4 regions of the Brevibacillus composti genome follow, and region 1 is predicted to be linked to each of the others. Evidence: riboswitches for the same ligand, from Rfam matches in the RefSeq annotation. Region 1 holds a riboswitch; each other region holds the start of a gene.
What was found. A riboswitch is a leader RNA that binds a small molecule or an ion and turns the genes downstream of it on or off. The one in region 1 is predicted to bind S-adenosylmethionine.
Positions count from the first base shown of each region.

Region 2: another riboswitch for S-adenosylmethionine. It lies ahead of JD108_RS09000 (homoserine dehydrogenase); the one in region 1 lies ahead of JD108_RS04270 (2,3-diketo-5-methylthiopentyl-1-phosphate enolase).
Region 3: another riboswitch for S-adenosylmethionine. It lies ahead of metK (methionine adenosyltransferase); the one in region 1 lies ahead of JD108_RS04270 (2,3-diketo-5-methylthiopentyl-1-phosphate enolase).
Region 4: another riboswitch for S-adenosylmethionine. It lies ahead of JD108_RS08340 (aminotransferase class I/II-fold pyridoxal phosphate-dependent enzyme); the one in region 1 lies ahead of JD108_RS04270 (2,3-diketo-5-methylthiopentyl-1-phosphate enolase).

Region 1 is NZ_CP066308.1:826,580-830,322, reverse strand. It holds gene mtnA (S-methyl-5-thioribose-1-phosphate isomerase) at 1-187, opposite strand, end outside; gene mtnK (S-methyl-5-thioribose kinase) at 184-1,413, opposite strand; SAM riboswitch class I at 1,568-1,712, opposite strand; SAM riboswitch class I at 1,935-2,087, shown strand; gene JD108_RS04270 (2,3-diketo-5-methylthiopentyl-1-phosphate enolase) at 2,176-3,390, shown strand; gene JD108_RS04265 (2-hydroxy-3-keto-5-methylthiopentenyl-1-phosphate phosphatase) at 3,387-3,743, shown strand, end outside.
Region 2 is NZ_CP066308.1:1,731,312-1,735,054, reverse strand. It holds gene glpK (glycerol kinase GlpK) at 1-279, opposite strand, end outside; gene JD108_RS09000 (homoserine dehydrogenase) at 302-1,558, opposite strand; SAM riboswitch class I at 1,645-1,757, opposite strand; SAM riboswitch class I at 1,836-1,946, opposite strand; gene JD108_RS08995 (alpha/beta fold hydrolase) at 2,047-2,829, opposite strand; gene JD108_RS08990 (branched-chain amino acid ABC transporter permease) at 2,836-3,743, opposite strand, start outside.
Region 3 is NZ_CP066308.1:4,030,003-4,033,745, reverse strand. It holds gene JD108_RS20185 (S8 family peptidase) at 1-1,660, shown strand, start outside; gene JD108_RS20180 (hypothetical protein) at 1,687-2,148, shown strand; SAM riboswitch class I at 2,202-2,302, shown strand; gene metK (methionine adenosyltransferase) at 2,439-3,647, shown strand.
Region 4 is NZ_CP066308.1:1,587,820-1,591,562, forward strand. It holds gene JD108_RS08330 (DUF5665 domain-containing protein) at 1-280, opposite strand, end outside; gene JD108_RS08335 (pyridoxamine 5'-phosphate oxidase family protein) at 433-891, shown strand; SAM riboswitch class I at 975-1,103, shown strand; gene JD108_RS08340 (aminotransferase class I/II-fold pyridoxal phosphate-dependent enzyme) at 1,199-2,368, shown strand; gene JD108_RS08345 (aminotransferase class I/II-fold pyridoxal phosphate-dependent enzyme) at 2,365-3,567, shown strand; gene JD108_RS08350 (YhcN/YlaJ family sporulation lipoprotein) at 3,588-3,743, opposite strand, start outside.

The DNA.
Region 1 (3,743 bases):
CGTATGCGGCGGCCATGCCGATCGCAGGAGCACCGCGCACTTGCAGATGGCGAATCGCCGCCCATACCTCTTCGGGGGTGTTTAGCGTCAAAAAGATCGTTTCTACGGGCAAACGCGTCTGGTCCAACAGGAGGAGAGCATCCCCCTCCCACTTTACCGGCGCAAATGTTTCTTGGGAAATCGTCATACTGTCGCTGCCTCCTGATCATATCGTGCGGTTGCCTGCCGCACGATGTCTGTCATATCTGTCGATTCTTCGATGCCGCTCCGCTTCAGGATCAGCTCCTGGCCGATCAACAGGGCCAAACGTTCGGCTTCGGCTCTCGTCTGGTCGTCCTGGATAGTGTTCAAATCCGCCACTCCCGCAAGTCCGATCACCCGGCGCAGAATTTTGCAGCCCGCAAACCCGGCCGTGTCGGCAATCAACCGTTTGACATAGCTTTGCCAGAGTCCCTCGACATGGGCGCTCCGCTCTTTCGCCTGCTTATGCCAGAGCTGGACGAACTGGGAAACGAACTCATTCCAGACATCCTCAACGGTTGTCAAGAGGTATTCGCGGTAGGATTCCCGCTTTCCTGCGTCAGGCTCCAACCCATGCTGGGCCGCGTAATTCAGGAGCAGATTGGCAATCACCGCGCCGATGTCAAATCCGATGGGACCGTAGTAGGCGAATTCCGGGTCGATTACCTTCGTCGATTGTTTCGTGACGAAAATGCTGCCAGTGTGCAGGTCGCCATGAAGCAAGGCTTCCGCCCGCGTGAGGAAATCGTACTTCAGCTTGGCGATTTCCAGCTTGAGCGGCTTGTGATTCCAGATCGCCTCCACCTCTTTGCGGATCAGCGGGTTGAAGTTGTTGGTCGGGGCATCCTCATACGGATCGGTAAAGACCAGATCTTCCGTAATTTTGCATAATTCCGGATTCAAGAATGTTCCGACGAGCGTTTTTTTCTCGTAGGGATGGGCACCCAGATCCGATGTGTAAAAGAGCGTATGCGCCATGAACCGTCCGATGTGCTTGGCAAAGTGAGGGTAGCGCTCCCCTTCGATCAACCCTTTTCTCATCAAGACGTGATCGCTCAGATCCTCCATGACGGTCAGGGCCAGCTCGGCATCATAGTGGTACACCTCCGGCACCAGGTCAGGCACATGCTTGTACTGAATCCGCAGCGCTTCGCTTTCGATGCGGGCGCGGTCCAGCGTCAGCGGCCAGGATTCCCCCACGACGCGGGCGTACGGCAGCGCCTGCTTGACGATCACGCTTTTCCCTGTCGCTTCCTCCCGGATGTGGAAAACCAGATTGAGGTTGCCGTCGCCAATCTCCCGGGATGTCAGCTCGGCTCCCGGTTCGAACAGACCGGGCAATTCTTTTACATACTGCACTGCCTCTTGCTCGCTCAACGCACGATACGCCATGATAGATTGCTCCTCTCCGTTATCATTTCGTCTATTTCCTAAAAGGGTATGCTTCCGCCAAAACAACACGGGCATCAGGGCCCGGCGAACATCAAAAAGACCTCTTTTCCCGAAGAAAAGAGGTCGCAACCGTACGCAGCAAGCGTGTGTCTCCCCCTTATCTTCCAGAATACTTTTGCTTCTGCTGGAATTAGCACCGTGCACATCGCTAGTCATCCGCCTTCAGCGTCTGCTGAGGCCAGCGTATGTCGGTTGCCGGGTATCATCGGGCCAGTCCCTCCACCTTCTCTGGATAAGGTATCCAACGTATGCAGTTTTGATTAGTTTGAATCATACACGCGCCTCTCCATCGCTGTCAACACTTTTTGATGATGATCTTTAAGACAACGCGAGCAACATCGGCCAGCCTTTATACCGTGCCAGACAAACCGGCTTCCCCGCCAAAACAAGGGTTGACTCCCGAAAACGAACGTCATATCATTAGGGGTATCGCAAGACAAAACTCATAGGATTCATTCAAACTCTTATCGCGAGCTGGCTGAGGGACTGGCCCAATGATGCCCGGCAACCGGCGCTCACCTATTTCGGGTGGCGAAACGGTGCTAATTCCAACGGTAAGAGTCGAACCCTGCGGCGTATGATCCGTGTTTCGACTCTAAACCGAGAGATGAGAGGAGACGAACACGTTTACGGAACGAACCGCCTCCCCTCCACGATGGGGAGGCTTTTTATCTGTCTTGAGAGCAAAAGGAGGGTCCCTCATTGAGCGAGCAACGCATCCTCGTCACCTATCTCACTCAGGCCAAAGACTTGCAGAAAAAGGCGGAAGCGATCGCCGTCGGCATGACGGTCGGGAGCTGGACTGACCTGCCCGCTGCCAAGCAGGAGGAGCTGAAGCCCTACCTGGGCGAAGCGGTCGGCAGCCAGACGCTGGACACTTTGGACAACGGCGAGAGCCGCGGACTGATTACGGTCAGTTATCCGCTTCGCAACTTTACAAAAGACATCCCGTCCCTCTTGACCGGCATCTTCGGGAAGCTGTCCATGGACGGCAAAATCAAGCTGGTCGACGTTCAATTCCCGGACTCGTTTCTCTCCGCTTTTCCCGGGCCGAAATACGGCATTGCCGGACTGCGCGAGCGCCTTGGGGCCCATGGCCGTCCGCTCTTGATGAGCATCTTCAAATCCTGCCTGGGACTCCCTTTTGACGATCTGAAGACGCAGTTCCGCGCACAAGCCCTGGGCGGCGTCGATCTGGTAAAGGATGACGAAATTTTCTTTGCCGATGATCGGGCTCCTTTTCTCGAGCGGATTTCCGCCTTTAAACAAATCGCCCGCCAGACCGAAGCGGAGACCGGCAAACCGGTCATCTATGCGGCGAACCTGACTGGACCTGTTCACGAGCTGAACGACCGCGCAAAACGTGCGGTGGAGGCTGGGGCGGACTGCCTTTTGTTCAACGTCCTCGCCTTTGGCTACGACGCCCTGCACCGCCTGGCTGCAGACCCTGATGTACAAGTGCCGATCATGGCCCATCCAGCACTGGCCGGAGCCTTCTATCCTTCGCCGGACTACGGCATCGCCACGCCGCTGCTCCTCGGCAAGCTGATGCGCCTGGCCGGAGCGGATCTGGTACTGTTTCCTTCGCCATACGGCAATGTCGCCCTGAACAAAGCGGAGGCGCTGCAGCTCTCCCAGCATCTGACCGAGCCGAGCGGGAGCCTTCGCCAGTCCTTTCCGGTACCGTCTGCGGGCATCCATCCCGGTCTGGTGCCGCAGCTGTACGAAGATTTCGGCCTGAATCAGGTCGTCAACGCAGGCGGCGGGATTCACGGCCACCCCGGCGGCGCGACGGCGGGCGCCCGCGCCTTTGTGGCAGCGATCGATGCGGTGGTCGCCGGCCGCACCCTGGAAGAAGCGGCGGCGGAATCGGCGGAGCTGGCAGCGGCCCTGCAGAAATGGGGGGCGGGCCGGTGAGCAAATCCCTCGTGCTGTTTTGTGATTTTGACGGAACGATTACGGAAAAAGACAATATCGTCGCCATTATGCGCCGGTTTGCTCCCCCGGAGCGGGAGGAGCTGATCGAACAGATTCTGACCCAGAAAATCTCCATACAGGAGGGAGTCGGGAAACTGTTCCAGCTCATCCCCTCCGCCAAGAAACAGGAGATCATCGACTTCATCGTGGCCGAAGCGGCTATCCGCCCCGGGTTTGAAGAGTTCGTCCGCTTTTGCCGGGAAGAGGGCATCGAGCTGCTTGTCACCAGCGGCGGGATCGACTTTTTTGTAGAGCCGATTCTCGCTCCGTTTGGGCTGGATGTACCCATTTAC
Region 2 (3,743 bases), 900 kb from region 1:
CGTATGTTTGTTCCAAACTACGGTCGTCTCTCGCTGATTGGTTATGCCGATCGCAGCCACTTCCAGCGCTGAGATATTGTGGCTCGCCAATACCTCGCCGATGACGCCGACGACCGAGGACCAGATTTCCAGCGCATTATGCTCGACCCACCCCGGACCCGGAAAAAGCTGGGTGAATTCCTTCTGCGCCAGCCCGACGATGCTGCCTTGCCGGTCAAACAGGATGGCCCTCGAGCTGGTCGTCCCCTGGTCAATCGCCAGCACAACCTTTTTTTCCATCTGCGTCCTCCTTTCTCTCACCTCAGGGAGCCAGTACGGGAAATACATCTGCACGGATGCCAAAATCGCGGTGCAACAGCTCTCCATGCTCATCGGTAAACCCGCTTGCGACGAGGCCGATGCGCAGGACATTTGCCCAATCATACTGAATTCGCTGCTTGACTACCTCAACTCCTGCCCGATCCAAAAAATGCAGGATCTGGTCCGGCGACCCTTGTGAGCCTTCGCTCTCCAGATAACAGAAGCTCCACTTTTGTTCCTGTGGACGGACCTTGTCTGCCTGCCGCTCCTGCCAGATCGGGTGGGGCGTGAAGCGCTGTGTCAGCAAAAAGGCCAGGTCTTCCACAACCGCGCTTGCGGTAGGCAGCTCTCCTGCCCCTTTTCCCATGAACAGGAGATCGCCAACGATGTTTCCCGATACCTGCACGGCATTGTAGGCATCCTGCACCTGGGCAAGCGGATGATCCAGCGGCAGCAGCGTCGGGCTGACAGACAGTTGGATCGCCCCCTCTGTCCGGGAGGCCCGGGCCAGCAGCTTGATTCGATAGCCCAGCTCCTGTGCGAGCGCCAGCTGTCCGAGATGCAGAGAGTCAATCCCCTTCCGCTCGGCCGCATGCAGCGGCAGGGACTCACCGTACACGAGCTGGGCGAGGATGTAGGACTTGTAGAGAGCGTCCCAGCCTTCCACATCAGAGGTCGGGTCCGCCTCGGCATATCCCAGCTCCTGCGCCTGCTTCAGCGCCACCTCATACGGAAGCTGATGCTGCTCCATCTGCGTCAGGATGTAGTTGGTCGTACCGTTTAATATCCCGCTGACTGAGGTGATCTCATTCGTCCGCAGGAATTGGCGGAGCACCCCCAGGATGGGGATCCCGCCCGCGACACTCGCCTCATAGGCGAGCTGCACGTGGTGGCGGTTGGCCAGCTCGACCAGTTCGGCCCCTCGCTTGGCGAGCAGCTCCTTGTTTGCCGTCACGATATGACAGCCCTTTTCCATCAAGGCCCGCACATAGTCATAGGCCGGATCTACTCCGCCCATCACCTCCACGACGATGTCCACCTCTGCGTCCAGCACGTCCTCAAACGAGGTGGTGACCAGATCGCGGTCGATCTGCACCGCCCGCTGCTTATCCGTATCCCGGACCAGCGCCTTGACCACCTCGACACGGCGGCCCAGCCGCTCGGAGAGCTTCTGCTGCTGCGAACGAATGGTCTTCAACACCCCGCCGCCTACTGTTCCGACACCCAGCAACCCAACCTTTACCACACCCGTACTCATCGCCAAACACTCCTTTTTCTTTCAGACCCAGAAAGCGGAAAAGCCCTCTTCCGCAGAAGAAGGCTTGTGTAGAGACGGGGGCCTCCTTCTTATCTTTCAGGACACTTCAAGCGTCCTGCAGGAATTGGCACCTTGTCACGCTGAACGTGACGGTTGCCGGGCTTCATCGGGCCAGTCCCTCCGCCTCTCTGGATAAGAAAGCTGTATATTTTTTGGTAATAAAAAAACCCTCTTCAGACAAGAAGAAGGCCGGCTTTACATACGCACATGCTCTCGCTTCTTATCTGCCAAGACGACAAATCGTCTTGCAGGAATTGGCACCTTGTCGCGCGAACGCGACGGTTGCCGGGCTTCATCGGGCCAGTCCCTCTGCCTCTCTGGATAAGAATGGTGGTAACCTGTTTCGCTTTCATTGTAAAGAATTCCATGAAACACGTCAAGAACATGATCAATCGGGATCCGGCGCTGAGAGGGATACCGACATGCTGTCATCGTTCACGCATTTCACGCAAAAATTGCAGCAGCTCCCGATTGAATGAGTCCGGTCGTTCCTGCGTTAGCATATGCCGTGCTTCGGGTATTACCACCAAGCGGGAGTTTTTTATATGCTGGTGCAGATACTGGCTGCATGCCAGGGGAGTTGTCAGGTCTCCCTCTCCCACGATGATGAGAACAGGCACTTCGATTTCTGCCAAATACTCTCTGCTGTCCGCATTTATGGAGGCGATCATGGAGCCTCTGTAAGCGGCAAGATGATTATCAGCGATGGTCTTTTTCATGTTCTCGATCAACTCGATCGGAGCATTCTCGGTAAACGACCGTCTCGCAATCAACTCAGCCAACTCTTCCATTTTCCCCTGATCGATGTAAGAGAGTCGGCTCTCCAAGCTGGACTGTTTCATATTTTCGGGAAAGTAGGAAAATGTGGCGGCGAGAACAAGCGTCTGAACCTTTTCCGGAAAGTCCCGATAAAACATTTGCGCGATGGCGCCTCCCATGGACAGCCCAACCAGATGCGCCCTATCAATCGACAACTGACACAACAACCGGTTCAGGTCATGCGCATAGGTCCGGATATTCACCTCTTCCGCGGTCCATTCCGACTCGCCATGTCCTCTCAAATCAAAGGTCAATACACGGTACCCATTGTTGACCAACGCCTCTTTTTGCACATCCCAATCTTCCAGCCTTTGGCCCAATCCATGAATCAATACCACATCATGGCCTGTTCCCTCCAGGACGTAGCGCAGCGAAATGGCGCCCTTTGCCAATCAGCTTCACTCCTCTTCTGATACGTACCGCATTCTTTCTTGGGCGTTGTCAGGCTTCTTTTCCTCCATGCTTTTTCTCCGTTTTGACAGCCAGTTTTTCATGCCGCCGATGATCCCCTGCGGGAAAAACATGACAGCGAGAATATACACGGCCCCAAAGAAAATCATCCACCGCTCAAAAATCCAGTGAACCTTGGCAAGATCGGTTAAGCCCGCATGCGCCAGCAAAATCAGCGCCGACCCGATGATCCCCCCGTACAGGGTACCGACCCCGCCGATAATCGTCATCAACAGCGCGTCAAGCGTCACGTTTGTGGAAAAGACCGCCGTATTGACAAAGCGCAGCGTAACCGCGTACATCGATCCGCTGAGACCGGCAACCACTCCTGCCACGATGCTGGCAATGATCTTGTAGTGGATAACCTGGTAGCCGAGCGACTCTGTCCGCTGCTCGTTTTCCCGGATGGCCTGCAGCACTTTTCCTACCGGAGATTCCGTAAACCGTTTCAAGGCGTACAACGTCACCAGCATAAAGGCCAGCGCGACAAAGTAAAAAACCAAGCGGTCACGAAACAGGTCTGGAATCTGAAAAGGAAATCCGTCGTTCCCCTTCGTTACGCTGCGCCATTTCTCTGCAAGCACGTAGAACAAGCCGGCGAAGGCTAGCGTCAGCATGGCGTAGTAGTGGCTTTTCAGCCGCAGCGAAAGAGCCCCGATCAAATAACTGACAATGCCAGTCAGGATCAGCACGACCGCCTGCGCGACGAGAAAGACAACAACCGATTCCTCCCATCGGCTCATCATGATGGCGGTCGTGTATGCGCCTATACCGAAGAACATCGCATGGCCAAAGGAGATGATTCCCGTATACCCGAGCAGGATGTCGTAACTCATCGCAAATACGGCATAAATAA
Region 3 (3,743 bases), 1.3 Mb from region 1:
GACGGGCTACGGTCTGTTGAATGTAGCAGAGCTGATCAGCGAGCGGCAGTCGCTCGATTTTCACGAGCCGAACAACACCAGAGGACAAGCCAAAGGCTTTCCGATCGAATCGCAGCTGAGGGCGCAATTGTCTGAGCGGGACCCGATTGATTGGTATTTTATGGATGTTCCTTATGATGGGAAAGTGACGTTGCTTGCGACAGTCACCTCTTCGGTGTCAGCACCGTTGGCCGCCACCTTCTACTCCGATAATCGCGAGCCTGCTACTTACTACATAGGCAACGGGGATACGCTGACCGTGCCGGCCAAAGCGGGCCGGATGTACATCAAGATGGAGCGAAGCGGCGGAGTGAATTCTTTTACCTATCTCTTGATGAGCCGGTTTGTGATCAATCCGGATCGCTACGAGAGAAACAACAGCATCGATACAGCTCGTCCCCTGGTCGGAAACCAAATCACGGTGATCGGCAATTTTCACGAAGAGGGAGACGAAGACTGGTTTTCCTACTATGTCCGGGAATACGGGCGATTAAACGTGACCGTCACCGCCGATACCAAGCGGATCGATCTGGTGATGAAGATCGGCAAGCAGGGCCAAGGCTGGGAGGAGTACGACCGCGGAGATCGCAATGATCCGACCGAACGCGCCCAAAAGGAAGTGTCGCCCGGCAAATATTACATCCGCCTGACCGAATATTGGCGGAATCAGGTAAACGGGGAGTACAAGCTCGATTTGAGCTATACGCCGATTCGAAAAGACACCAACGAGCCGAATGATACCTACCGTCAGGCTTCGCCGCTGGCGGGAGGCACGCTGATGACGGGGACGCTGCCGACCCATACGGATCAGGACTGGTTCCAATTTACGCTCGATTCTGAATCGTACGTGACGATCCGGGCACCTTTTGTTCCGGTGTCGAGCGGGATGCGCCTCGAGCTGTACGGTGCCGATACGCTGAACTACGCGCTCGTTTCCACCAATGATGTCGCGCAGCTGTCCGATCAGGGAAAAGAGGTCCTGGGGATGAAGCTGAAGCCGGGCAAATACTACATCCGGCTGAACAGCTTTGTGCCGTTCAAATACGACTCCTACCGGCTTACGCTGACCAAACAGACATTGATCGAAGGATACCGCGACATCAGCACGCACTGGGCCCGAAATGAAATCGCCAGACTGAGCCGCAAGGGCGTGGTCAAGGGCTTTGACGACGCTACCTTCCGGCCGGACCAATCCGTCACGCGAGCCCAGTTTGCGACGATGCTGGTTCAGTCTATGCGGGCCAAGGGTGTCAATGTCGTTCCTTATGCGGGGAAAAGTCCGTTCCGTGACCTTTCCACCAACCACTGGGCCCATGCCAATATGATGACAGCGCACAAGCTCGGCATCATCCAGGGCTATCCGAACAACAGCATCAAGCCGGACCAGTCGATCACGCGGGCAGAGATGGCCCTGATGGTGGCGCGGGCGCATGATCTCTTGCTGTACAAGCGGAGCAAATCTTCCTTTGCCGATTTGCCGACCAGCCATTGGGCATCGCCGGCGGTGGAGGCGCTCGCCTCCAGGAACTGGATCAGCGGCTACGGACAAACATTCAAGCCGCAGGGCAGGGCTACGCGGGCGGAAGTGGTCGTCCTGCTGGCCAAAGCTTACCAATTGTAATCCGATGGAAAAGGAGAGAATAGAACATGAAAAAAGCAACCAAGGGATTTCTCGCCCTGGCCATAGTCGGAACAGCGGTCTTTGCATCGCAAGCACTGGCTGACGGAAACGGCGGCGTGCCGGGTTCGGTCGACGATCCGGTTGTCACCAAAAGCTATGTTGATCAGCAAATCCGGCAGGCTTTGGGCGGAGGCGGAGGCAGTGTCTCCAATGGATTGACCGTGGTGGAGCTGTATCCGGGGCAGACGCTCTACGGCTTTGAAGGGACCGAATTTATCGTTCGCACCGGCAAGGTACAAGCCGTAGCAGGCAATAAAGGCGACGGCTTGACCGATATTACCGAAGGAGCCGACCTGCGCGGCGGAGCACTCGTGCAGGCCAATCACCTGCTTCTGATTGCCCGCTCTGACAATCGCGGTCTGCGCCTACAGTCGGGGTACGACAACGTGGCCTACATCATGGTCCGGGGCAAGTACGAAATACGCTAACCGCTTATTGACACCGGAGATAAAAACGATTATTCTATAAACCGTAATGGATACTCTTATCCAGAGCAGGCGGAGGGACTGGCCCCATGAAGCCCGGCAACCGACTCGAGCGGTGCTAACCAGCAGAACGGTAACCTGTTCTGGCCGATAAGAGGGTAGGGAACGCAATCACAGCACCTTTTCCTCACATACAGGAAAAGGTTTTTTTTTGCTTGTGCCGTCGTCTAATAATAACCTGTTTCGGCTACCACACTATTTGTATGAGGTCAAAGGAGGTATTTACATTGGCTTTGCAAAAAGGGCGTCGTCTGTTTACTTCTGAATCCGTCACAGAAGGTCATCCCGACAAGATTTGCGACCAAATTTCCGACTCGATCCTGGATGCGATTTTGTCCAAGGACCCGAATGCTCGCGTCGCATGCGAAACTTCCGTTACCACGGGTCTGGTGCTCGTGGCGGGAGAAATCACCACCAATACTTACGTAGATATTCAAAAGCTCGTTCGTGACACCATCCGTGAAATCGGCTACGATCGCGCCAAGTTTGGTTTTGACGCCGACACTTGCGGCGTACTGACAGCGATTGGCGAGCAGTCTGCAGACATTGCCCTCGGCGTAGACCAGGCATTGGAAGCGCGTGAGGGTACCATGACAGATGCGGAGATCGAAGCAATTGGCGCCGGCGACCAAGGCCTGATGTTCGGCTTTGCTTGCAACGAGACACCTGAGCTGATGCCGCTGCCGATCAGCATGGCTCACCAATTGGCGCGCCGTCTGACTGAAGTACGCAAAAACGGCCAGCTGAGCTATCTGCGCCCGGATGGAAAAACACAGGTTACAGTGGAGTACGATGGGGACAAGCCAGTCCGCATCGACACGATCGTCATCTCGACGCAGCACGCGCCTGAAGCAACGCTGGAGCAAATCAAACAAGACCTCACCGAGCATGTGATCAAGCCGGTTGTGCCAGCTGAACTGCTGGATGCCGAAACCAAATATTTCATTAACCCGACAGGACGTTTTGTTATCGGCGGCCCGCAGGGTGATGCCGGTTTGACCGGACGCAAAATCATCGTAGATACCTACGGCGGTTATGCTCGTCACGGCGGCGGCGCTTTCTCCGGGAAAGATCCGACAAAAGTGGACCGCTCCGGTGCGTACGCAGCGCGCTATGTGGCGAAAAACATCGTGGCAGCCGGCCTCGCCGACAAATGTGAAGTTCAGGTAGCATACGCTATTGGCGTGGCGCAGCCTGTTTCCATCAGCGTCGATACCTTTGGCACCGGCAAGGTGGCGGAGGAGCATCTGGTGACGCTGATCCGCAAGCATTTTGATCTTCGTCCTGCCGGTATCATTAAGCAGCTTGATCTGCGCCGCCCGATTTACAAGCAGACAGCGGCCTACGGCCATTTCGGCCGCAATGACTTGGATGTGCCATGGGAGCGCACAGACAAGGCGGAAGCGCTCAAGCAGGATGCAGCCGCATTCATGCAGCAATAACAGATGCCTGGAGAGCCTGGTGATTCACCGGGCTCTTTTTTGTGCCTGAGGGGCCGCTGTGGAGCGGACAGTGAAGCCTCCCTGCAGGGCGGAGAA
Region 4 (3,743 bases), 760 kb from region 1:
TAATGGGGACAGCGAAGAATTTGCTCAGGACGGAGCCCAGCAGGGCGAGTACAATGGCTGTTCCGATCGTCAGTCCCAAGCCCCGTGCCAAGCCTGCGAGGAAATTCGTGACAAGCAGCTTGCGCGGGGCTGTATAATTTTGAATCACGTCAGCCAGGCGAATATCCTCCAAAAACAGGGCGATTTTGTCCATGCGCTCGTTTAGCTTGCGCACTTCCTGCAATTCGGCGAGCAGTTGATCGATCTTTTCTAACAGGCGGTCCACAGGGGTAGTCTGCATCTGAAAATCTCCTCCTGTCATCTGTTGTTCCAAGTATCTAACAGTCTAGGGAAAATGAGGGCAAGAATCAAGCGGGACCGGAAAGGTTTGCCTATCGTTACCCTGACAGGTACAATAGACATGACATTACTTTATGACGAGGAGGCTTCGGAATGGCTGAGACTGTATCCCAGACACTTTCGGAGGAATTGTTTGGGCTGTTGCAACAGGAGCGCTTTGTGACGCTGGGTACGATTGACCACGAGTCAGGAGCTCCTTCGCTCAGCTCGCTTTCCTGGACATACGCGGCTACCCCGCAAGTCATCCGGTTTGCGGTCGATAATCGCTCGCGCATCCTGGCCAATATTGCCAAACAGCCGCAAGTCGTTCTGCACTTGATCGGCGCCGGTTCATCCTACGCGATCAATGGCCGGGCGGTCGTAAAAACCGAACGGATGGAGAATGTTCCGCTGAAGCTGGCGATGGTGGAAGTGACGATTGAAGCTGTACGCGATGTCATGTTCTACGGCTCGCGTATCTCTGTGGAACCCCAGTATGAAAAAACGTATGACAAAAATGCGGCGGCCAAGCTGGACAATCAGGTGATGACCGCGCTGCGCGGGGCTGAATAAAAGTAGACAGCAGCAAAAAGAAATAAGTTGACAGTTTCTTATTTTTTCCGGTAGTATTAGGATCAATCAAATGAATAGCAAACTTCTTATCCAGAGTGGCGGAGGGACTGGCCCGATGATGCCCGGCAACCAATTTTCCTGTGATCCTTGTATGAGCAGGACAATACGGTGCTAATTCCTGCAGAGCGATGTTTTGCTCTGAAAGATGAGAAGGGTTTGCTTACGGCGACGTAAACAAAGCCTTCTTTTCAGAGGAAAAGGGGGCTTTTTTCATGCCCTCGTTCAACATGGGAGGGGAGAGAGAAAGATGCATGTAGAAACCAAACTGGTTCAAGCGGGAGTGGGACGCGACGGGACGACCGGCGCAGTCAGCTTTCCCGTCTATTACGCGACGGCCTATCGTCACCCGTCTTTGGGGCAGAGTACAGGATATGACTATGCACGAACGGCCAATCCGACGCGAACGGTCGTAGAGGAAGCCATCGCCGAAGCGGAGAGCGGCGACGCGGGCTTTGCCTGTGCATCGGGCATGGCCGCCATTCACACCGTGATGGGCTTGTTTTCCAAAGGAGATCACCTGATCGTGTCGCTTGACTTGTACGGGGGCACGTATCGTCTGTTCGAGCAGGTCCTGACCCGTTACGGCCTGCAGTTCAGCTACGTGGACCTGCGCGATCTGCGAGCGCTGGAGGATGCCGTGCGGCCGGAGACAAAAGCGGTGTTTATCGAAACGCCGACCAACCCGTTGATGCAGATTACCGACATCCGGGCTGTCTCGGTCATCGCAAAGAAATACGGGCTGCTCACACTGGTCGACAATACGTTTATGACACCCTACTGTCAGCGGCCATTGGAGTTGGGGGCCGATCTGGTGCTGCACAGCGCCACCAAGTATCTCGGCGGGCATAATGACGTGCTGGCGGGCCTGATTGTGACAAAGGGAGCGGAGTTGTCTGAAAAGGTTCGGTTTTTGCACAATTCCATCGGCGCCGTCCTCGGTCCGCAGGACAGCTGGCTGCTCCTCAGAGGGATGAAAACCCTCGCCCTGCGCATGGAGCGGCATCAGAGCAATGCTCTGGCGATCGCGGAAAAACTGCGGGAGCACCCCGCCGTGGCAGAGGTCTTTTATCCGGGGCTGACCGACCATCCGGGCTATGAGATTCAGAGCGGGCAGGCGAGCGGCTACAGCGGCATGGTATCATTCCGGGTGCGCTCTGCCGCACAGGTGGCTCCTTTCCTGGAGCACCTGCGGATCGTCTCCTTTGCCGAGAGTCTGGGAGGCGTAGAGTCGCTGTGCACCTACCCGGCCACCCAGACCCATGCCGATATCCCGCAGGAGATTCGCGAGTACGTGGGCGTATGCGATCGGCTGCTGCGGCTGTCGGTCGGGATCGAGCATCCCGAAGATTTAATCGCGGATATCAGCCAGGCGCTCGACGCCACCCTGAGCCTGATCGCAGGGGAGTGTACCCGATGAAATTTGCAACCAAGCTGCTGCACGGAACCTCTTGTTTCGATCCTGTCACCGGGGCGGCCTCGACGCCCATCTATCAGGCCTCTACCTTTCACCAGGCCGATTTGGACCGGCCGGGAGCCTATGATTATGCGCGATCGGGGAATCCCACCCGTCAGGCTCTGGAAGAAGCGATCGCGGTGCTGGAGGGGGGAGAGCGGGGATTTGCCTTCGCCTCCGGTATGGCGGCCATCTCCAGCGTCTTCATGCTCTTTTCGGCGGGCGACCACGTCATCGTGGCCGAAGATGTGTACGGAGGGACCTACCGTTTTCTGACCAAGGTGCTGTCCCGCATGAATATCGATGTCACCTTTGTCGATACCACTTACGTAGATCGAGTGGCGGAGGCGATCACGCCGCGGACGAAGGGCATTTACCTGGAGACACCCTCCAATCCGACTCTGAAAGTGACGGATATTGCTGCGGTATGCAGGCTGGCGAAAAAATTTGACCTGCTGGTCATCGTCGACAACACGTTTTTGACCCCCTATTACCAACGTCCGCTGGAGCTGGGCGCGGACATCGTCATCCACTCGGCCACCAAGTTTATCGGCGGGCACAGCGACGTGGTAGCCGGCCTGGCGGTGACGAAAGACAATGACCTGGGGGAACAGCTCTATTTTATCCAAAATGGCATGGGGGCCGTACTGGGAGCGCAGGATTCCTGGCTGGTGATGCGCGGTCTGAAATCGCTGAAAGCCCGCCTGGATGTCAGTACCCGGACGGCGGAACAGATCGCGGGCTGGCTGCGCCACCATCCGGCTGTGACCAAGGTGTATTACACGGGGCTTAAGGATCATCCGGGCCACGAGCTCCAGTCCTGTCAGGCGAGCGGGCACGGGGCTGTCCTCTCGTTCGATGTGGGCAGCCGGGAGCGGGCGAAGGCGCTGTTTGACCGGGTCACGCTGCCGATCGTGGCGGTTAGTCTGGGCGCCGTGGAGACGATTCTCTCCTATCCGGCTGGCATGTCCCACGCGGCGATGCCCAAGGCGGAGAGAGAGACGAGGGGCATCACCGAGGGGCTGATCCGGCTGTCGGCCGGGCTGGAGGATGCCGACGATCTGATTCGCGATCTGGAGCAAGCCCTGCAAGGTTTGGAACTTTACGTGCCGCAGGTGACACACGCATACGAAGACGGCAAAGAGGCATTCTCCGGGGTGTAACCGGGGAATGCCTCTTCGTTTCAGGGCCGATTGACAGGGATTTTTTGATTGCCCTCGGGCTTTGCCTTGCCGCTTTTATTGATGCGCTGTTCATTTTGCCGATTGGGCGTCTCTTCCCGCCGCTGCACATCACGGGGAGCTTGCGGGATGATGCGGCCGACGATGTCCGCCAGCTC